2 linked regions of the Pontibacter liquoris genome follow. The protein of the gene in region 1 binds, or shares a complex with, the protein of each later gene. Links are inferred from orthologs where the notes say so. Each region holds a gene or a part of one and is shown on either strand. Other genes may lie near its edges.

What was found. Proteins that work in one complex are often made in the same cells at the same time.
Region 2: the proteins of iscU (region 1) and LWL52_RS00570 are in contact, whole or in part, in a solved structure (PDB 5XT5), measured with the Bacillus subtilis proteins. The link is inferred for Pontibacter liquoris from one-to-one orthologs.

What each region holds. Positions count from the first base shown.
Region 1 is NZ_JALEBG010000001.1:3,141,125-3,145,038, reverse strand. What follows is about bases 391-3,390. They hold iscU (Fe-S cluster assembly scaffold IscU), read right to left. Parts: upstream 2,098-3,390; coding sequence 1,684-2,097; downstream 391-1,683. Other genes in these bases: LWL52_RS13040 (IscS subfamily cysteine desulfurase), read right to left, coding at 2,190-3,390; LWL52_RS13050 (hypothetical protein), read right to left, coding at 1,264-1,671; LWL52_RS13055 (HesB/IscA family protein), read right to left, coding at 926-1,252; LWL52_RS13060 (T9SS type A sorting domain-containing protein), read left to right, coding at 391-847. Also shown: more of LWL52_RS13060, read left to right, coding at 1-390; more of LWL52_RS13040, read right to left, coding at 3,391-3,404; mce (methylmalonyl-CoA epimerase), read left to right, coding at 3,521-3,914. UniProt on the Bacillus subtilis protein: Part of the SUF-like system that mediates the biosynthesis of iron-sulfur (Fe-S) clusters. Acts as a sulfurtransferase and thus transfers sulfur from SufS to SufB.
Region 2 is NZ_JALEBG010000001.1:136,285-140,008, forward strand. Bases 505-3,314 are described here. They hold LWL52_RS00570 (aminotransferase class V-fold PLP-dependent enzyme), read right to left. Parts: upstream 2,642-3,314; coding sequence 1,367-2,641; downstream 505-1,366. Other genes in these bases: LWL52_RS00565 (YceI family protein), read right to left, coding at 505-782; LWL52_RS20605 (endonuclease V), read right to left, coding at 1,149-1,331; LWL52_RS00575 (hypothetical protein), read right to left, coding at 2,883-3,314. In the rest of the region: LWL52_RS00560 (hypothetical protein), read right to left, coding at 1-161; more of LWL52_RS00565, read right to left, coding at 183-504; more of LWL52_RS00575, read right to left, coding at 3,315-3,428; nfi (deoxyribonuclease V), read right to left, coding at 3,611-3,724. UniProt on the Bacillus subtilis protein: Type II cysteine desulfurase that acts as the initial step in the SUF-like Fe-S cluster assembly pathway.

The sequences.
Region 1 (3,914 bases):
CTTTTATGCGGTCAGCAACGATTATACTTCCTTTAACTTAGCGCCCGGAGCCGATAAGAAATGGACACCTTACCCGGAGCTTGATTTTAAAGGCCCTAAATTTTATATGGCCGGTGGTGCTTTGAACGGCAATGCGCCTGCAAACCGGCGGCTGATGGCGGCCAGCATTCCGGTTACTATCCCGGCAGGGGCTTACGTGATGCTGCGCTGGAAAGACGCCGACGAACTGGAGGCAGATCACGGCCTGGCCATCGACGATTTTACGCTACGATGGACGATAAGCGAGGACCAGCCGATTACGGTGCTACCCGTGGAACTGGTCCGTTTTACTGCCCATGCCCGCGGCAACAGGGTAGAGGTAGCCTGGCAAACAGCCTCGGAAGAAGCAAATGATCATTTTACAGTGCAGCGTAGCGCAGATGGGAAAACATTTTCAGAAGTAGGAAAGGTATATGGCCACGGAACCACCTCGCAGGTCAGCCACTATACCTTTACCGATGAGCAACCGCTATCCGGCACCTCTTTTTACCGGTTAAAGCAAGTGGATGAAGATGGCAGCGCTACCTATTCCGGCATCGTCTCGGTTAGCAGCGCAGCCGCCACAAGTATAGCCAGTGTTTATCCCACCATTACCTCGCAGTTCCTTTCTGTAGAGTGGAGTGGGCAACAGCCTTTGCAGCAGGCGCTGATCCTGGACATGCGGGGGAAGCAAGTATGGCAGCAAAAGATTTCTGGCGCTGATGGGCTGCAGGAACTAGATGTGAGCAGCCTGCGCAGCGGCACCTACGTGCTGGTGCTGCTCGATGGAACCGGGCAACGGAGCACCAGCCGTTTTCTAAAAAAGTAAGTAAGGCAGGAATAAAAAAGCAAGAAGGGCCAGCTACTTGTAGCTGGCCCTTCTGCTCTGTATAAGCTGCTGTTATCGTTACACTGAAAAGCTATCGCCGCAACCGCAGGTACGGGAAGCGTTGGGGTTGTTAAAGTAAAAGCCTTTGCCGTTCAGGCCATCGGAGAAGTCAAGTTCAGTGCCGGCCAGGTATAAAAAGCTTTTCATATCTACCACCACTTTCACACCTTTGTCTTCAAACTCCTGGTCCATGGGCTTCACTTCGTCATCAAAGTCCAGCTTATAGCTCAGGCCGGAGCATCCGCCGCCAGCCACCGAAGCGCGCAAACGAAACGTATCGTCGAGCTGCGCATCGTGCTTCAGCTTTACAACTTTCTCTTTTGCTTTATCTGATACAGTAATCATAATGGTATAAGTTAGGAGACCGGATTCAATACAACACTAAAAACGGTGATAGTGTTCATGTCGCGGCCAAAGTATAATTTATCAAGTGCCTCATACATATTACGTGCCCGGAAATAGGAAGTGTTCAGCTCCTTGTCGTCGCGCGAGATCCATTGCACGGTATACGAGCTCTCCTTGTCGCGGTAGTTCTGCACATACTCCAGCATTTTGCGGAGGGCATCTACCCGGTCATACCCTGTTTCGGAATGGAACAGGAACGACTGGTGATGGCGCGGATTTACCGTGATCAGGTCAAGGCGTACCTTTTTTTCTATTTCTCTGAACTCAAAAAGCAGACTGCCCCCGCTTATACCTAAGTGGTGTTCAATCTGCTTCTGAAGGCGTGCACGCTCTACGTGCAACTCCGTAGTTGACTCCATCGAGCCGGGCGCTTAGTGGTGAGACTTCGGCAGCTCCAGTTCCGGAAGGCCGTTCTTCACTCTGTAGTCGTTAATAGCAGACTTGATTGCATCTTCGGCCAGCACAGAGCAGTGAATTTTTACCGGCGGCAAGGCCAACTCTTCCACGATGTCCATGTTGTCGATAGTCAGGGCCTCATCAACCGATTTGCCTTTGAGCCACTCAGTCGCTAGCGAAGAAGAAGCAATAGCAGAACCACAACCAAAGGTTTTGAACTTGGCATCGGTGATAATCTGGTTTTCATCTACTTCGATCTGCAGGCGCATCACGTCACCACACTCCGGTGCTCCCACCAGGCCGGTACCTACGTTGTTTTTTGCCTTGTCAAGCGTTCCCACGTTACGCGGGTTGTTATAATGGTCAATTACTTTATCTGAATAAGCCATAGCTTTGTTTAATTACGAATTACTAATAACTAAATATGAAATGAATCAGAACCACGAATAATTATTAATTCGTAATTCTTAATTCATCATTATTAATGTTCTGCCCACTCAATAGAGTTCAGGTCAATGCCTTCTTTAAACATTTCCCAAAGCGGCGACATCTCACGCAGTTTGGCTACCGCCTCTTTCACGTGACCGATGGCGTAGTCGATCTCCTCATCTGTGGTGAAGCGGCTCAGTCCGAAACGCAGCGAAGAGTGCGCCAGGTCATCGCTCAGGCCCAGGGCCTTCAGCACATAAGAAGGCTCCAACGAAGCAGATGTACAGGCCGAACCGGAAGATACGGCCAGGTCTTTCACGCCCATCATCAGGCCTTCGCCTTCCACATACTTAAAAGAAATGTTAGACACATGCGGCAAACGGTGCTCTACAGAACCATTCACATACGATTCCTCGATGGTCAGCAACTCACGCTCCAGGCGGTCGCGCATGGCAGCGATACGGGCTGTATCAGAAGCCATGTCCTGCTTTGCCAGTTCGGCTGCTTTGCCTAAGCCTACAATACCGGGCACGTTCAGGGTGCCGGAACGCATACCACGTTCGTGACCGCCGCCGTCCATCTGGGCCGTTACTTTTACACGCGGGTTTTTACGACGCACGTATAAAGCACCTACGCCTTTAGGGCCATACATTTTGTGCGCCGAGAAAGCCATCAGGTCAATGCCGTCTGCTTCCACATCCACCGGAATTTTGCCTACGGCCTGTGTGCCGTCTGTAAAGAACAGCACCCCGTGCTTTTTAGCAATAGCCGAGATCTCGCGAACAGGCTGTATAACGCCTACTTCGTTGTTGGCATACATCAGCGAGATAAGGATGGTTTTGTCGGTGATGGCTTCTTCCAGTTGCTTGAGGTCAATCAGGCCTTTGGCGTCAACAGGCAGGTAGGTTACCTTGCCACCCAGCTTTTCGATGTGCTTGCAGGTATCCAGCACCGCCTTGTGCTCGGTAGTAGCCGTAATAATATGGTTACCTTTAGAGGCATACATTTCAAACACACCTTTAATAGCCAGGTTGTCTGATTCGGTAGCACCCGAGGTAAAAATGATTTCTTTTGGAGAACAATTGATCAGTGCAGCGATCTGGTCGCGGGCATAATCAACGGCTTCTTCTGCCTGCCAGCCGAAGGCATGGTTACGAGAGGCAGCATTTCCAAACATTTTGGTCATGTACGGAAGCATCGCATCCAATACGCGTGGGTCCAGTGGCGTAGTGGCGTTATTATCCAGGTATATAGGTAGTGTTAGCATAGCGCTATTCTTTATCGCTTTAAGTCCTGTTTTAGTAACAGTCTGTATAAATGATTAGTTTTGAATCGCTGCAAAATTACAAAAAAAAGGTTACTTAGACTAATTACAAATTAAAAATGCTACATATAGAACATATCGGAATAGCGGTGAAAGATTTTAGCCAGGCAAATGGCTTATACTTCCAGCTGCTGGGCGTGGAGCCTTATAAAACAGAACACGTCGCCTCGGAGAATGTAAACACCTCGTTCTTTAAAGTGGGCACCACTAAAATAGAATTGCTGGAAGGCACCACCCCCGATAGCGCTATCTCTAAGTTTATAGCCAAACGGGGCGAAGGCATCCATCACATCGCTTTTGAAGTAGAAGATATTATAGCGGAGATGGACCGCCTGAAGCAGGAAGGCTTTACGCTGCTGAACGAAACACCCAAAAAAGGAGCCGACAACAAGCTGGTGTGCTTTGTGCACCCTAAAAGCGCGAACGGCGTGCTAATAGAGCTGACGCAGGAGA
Region 2 (3,724 bases), 3.0 Mb from region 1 along the record:
ATGCCATCGAAGCCAATTGTGTCCTGCTTAGGTGTTTCGAACGTGTTCAATCCCCTTTTGTCGTAAGGGCGGGCATTGGGCAGGTCGGATAAGGTGATCTGCGCAAAAGCGCTCATACTTAAGCCAAGCAGCAGGCCCAGTGAAAGTGTAAACTTTTTCATGATGATCGGTATTTAATTTCTTTAGTTTTTTGAATAAGTAGCGATGGGCTGGAAGCTTGCCTTGAAGCTCAGCTTAAGCTCGTTGCCGGTTTTTACAGTGCCTAAAAGTGCTGTGGGTGGTTTGATGCCGAAGTCGGTGAATTTGATGTTCGCCTCGCCTGCCAGCTGTACCGTGCCGGATTTTGTGCTTGTCTCCACGTTAAAGGTCACCGGACGTGTGGTACCGGCAATGGTCAGGTTCCCAGTTACCTGGGCGCTGTTATTGTCCAGGGTACGGAAGGAAGTCAGCGTAAACACGATGTCGGAGTATTTGCCTGCCTTAAGCGACTCATAAGCGATCTCGTCCATCTTGGCCGTGCCGCTCTTAACGGAGGCGGTCTTCAGGATAACGGAAGCAGACTTCACGTTTTTAAGCGTGGCACCTTCCAGTGTCATTTCGGCTTTGCCCTGGGCTTGTACCGATGTCATTTCCCAGTCGTGCAGGGTAGAGGTGCCCTGTACTTTCAGTTCGGGCTTGCCGGCCAATTTATACTGGTTCTGGGCGAGCAGCGTGTTGCCCAGGCTTAATCCTAATAAGATGCTCAGCAAGCTGAGCAGTTTTATGGCGCTAATTGTCTTCATGATACAGGCGTTAAGATTGTTGCTGTTTGTATTATTCTGATAGGACAAAGGTAGGCGGCCCTACCCCTGCAAATGATGACAATCGGCAGTGGGGAAGATGATTGAAGTCTCTTTTAGCAAAACCCGGCTATAAACGTTATTTACAGCTTAGAGAGCGGAAAAAATTGGCTTGCTACAACAGGACAGGCAGTGCGTGCAAGACCCGGTAGGAATTGTAAGTAATAAAGGACAGCTGAAGTAAAAATAGGATCGAATGGTTAATGCATTCGATCCTAGTCGTTTAGTGGGGAAGCTGTAGCGTGCAACGAGGTTGATTTTCTGGAGCTGAGTCCGCCAACAGCCGTGTAGGTGCGGGCAGTTTATACTTCACGGCGCAGGCCAAGCTATACTTGTCGCCGTGTCAGAATCCATCAGGCAGCCGGGAGAGACGAAACGCCATTTGACGTTGTACTTGGTGCGCAGCACGTTGGAGATGATTTCATACTTACAGAACAGCGGCCAGATAGAACTCTTCGTTGCGGCTGGTGCTCTATACTTTCCTGCCAGCATATAGCTCAGGAGGCAGGATATTTTGCAATTTCGAATCAGCGCGCTTCCTTTTGATAGGTTTGAATCGCTTCGACCAGGGTGTCGATTTCCTCCTCTGTATTGCACAAGGCAAACGAAACGCGCACCGCTTTTTCCAGGCCCAGGTACTGCATAAGTGGCTGCGCACTGAATTCGCCGACACGCACAGCAATGCCATACTTGTCGTTCAAATATATTTCCAGCGCGCTAACATCAGCGCCTTCCAGCGTAAAGGTTAGCACCGGCTCTCTTTCCGGGGCTGCGCCAAGGATGTGTAGTCCGGCTATCCGCCGAAGTTTCTCCCCGGCATAGTATAAAAGGTGCTGTTCATAGGCCTCGATCGCTTTGTGGCCCACCCGCTCCAGGTAATCCAACAGGGTGCCAAAAGCAATAATGTCGGCATAGGCGGTGGTGCCTGCTTCAAACTTCAGCGGCAGGGGAGCATAGGCGGCATTTTCGAAGGTAACCGTTTCGGCCATTATAGCGCCGCCCTGATAGGGAGGCATTTTATTCAGCCAGGCAGCCTTGCCATAGAGCACGCCCACGCCCGTAGGGCCGCCCATCTTATGTGCCGAGAAGCCGTAAAAGTCACAGTCCAGCTCCTGTACATCTACCGGCATGTGCGGGGCAGTTTGGGCGCCATCCACAAAAACAGGTATCCCTTTTCGGTGCGCCAGGCTGGTAATTTTTTTGATCGGGTTGATGGTGCCCAGCACATGCGATGAATGCACCAGGCTGATGATCCGGGTGCGCTCCGAGATCATACTTTCCAGGGCTTCCATATCCAGTTCGCCGGTTTCGGTAATAGGGACCACCTTTAACACTGCCCCGGTTCTCTGGCAGGCCAGCTGCCAGGGTACAATGTTGGCATGGTGCTCCATTAAGGTGATCAGCACTTCATCCCCTTCCGATAAAAAGGCTCTCTCAAACGCCAGGGCTACCACATTGATGGCTTCTGTGGCGCCCTGCACAAAAATTATCTCTTCCGGGGCGCGGGCATGCAGCAGGTCCGCCACTTTCTGCCGGGTTTCCGCTACTGCTTCGGTGGTTGTTTTACGGGTAGTATGTGCTTCTTCCGGTCTGCCGTATTCAGTGGAATAAAAGGCGGCCAGACGTTCTATCACTTCCTTTGGTTTCTGGCAGGAGCCGGCACTGTCGAGGTATATAAACGGCTTCCCGTTATGTTTTTGGTGCAGCATCGGGAAATCCTGGCGGATGCGCGCCACATCAAAGCCCCCATCGTCTTTGCTGGGTTGGTTTGTTTTGGCTTGTTTCCCTTTTGTTTGTTCCATCGGCTTCTGTTGGGTTTTGTTGTCATTCGGCCGCCACACACCGCTTGCGCAGTTACGGGCAGCTTGCGCGCTGTTTCAGGCACCATTATGCACCAAGACCAGGAATGTATACTTGCTGCCTGGGCGTAAGTTAATGTTTTAGCGAGAATTCCTTCGCTTTAAAGAACAACATCGGGGTTCCAGTTGCCGGCAAAACTTCTCTCCAAAGCGGTACAGACGCCCGGGTTGGCAGGGATTTCTATCAGGCGATTTGCGCCAGAATGTGCACCAGCACATGGTATATGTCCTGCAAAGAAGCAGCGTCGCCGATCGGTTCATCTTTGCGGAACTGCAGGATGGCTGTTTCAGATGCCTCGTCTTCTGCTTCCAGTTTCAGGCTGGCGCTGGTGTGCCGGAGCAGGATGTGGCGAGTCTTTTCGTCAGCGAACAGCTTTTTCAACGTATCAGGCTGGTTGGTGCGGATCATGAAGGCATCATCAAAATCAGGGTAGCCAAGCTTTACATCTTCCATGCCCAGCGCTTTGCCGATCTCGTGCAGGAAATCCTGCTCCTGCAGGTGGAACCGCAGCGGCACCCGGGCCGGTACGGCCGCTTTAAAGGTAGTGGTGGAAATGCCACTTTCAAAACCGCCACCAAGGTCAATATCCAGGTCAAAGAGGGTATGATAGCCGCCCTGGTGCAGCATGGCCGTGTAGCGGATAATGCCTTTCTGCGCCGCCATGTCGGCTGCCACCTGCTGCCAGATCTCCGCCTCGGTGGCGCCTGTAAATTCTTTGATGTTGTCCATTTAAGTCGGGTTGCTATAGTGTTTGCGCCTGCCGGCAATTGGTCTCTTATAAGTATGGCAGCGTGTAAGTATAACTTGCTGCTAGTACAGATGCGAAGTATAAGAACAGCCCTGGTCTGCCGTATAAATAAGGTCCTTGCAGAATGGCAACAGACCTCAACCTGTTTCTCTCCTCATACTTGCTATTTCACTTCGCTTTTAAATACGGCCGCGTAATGATCGGCCAGTCGTGTGGGCTCGGGCAGTTTATACTTTATGGCACAGGCCATGGCTATTTCGGTAGCCGATGCCACGTC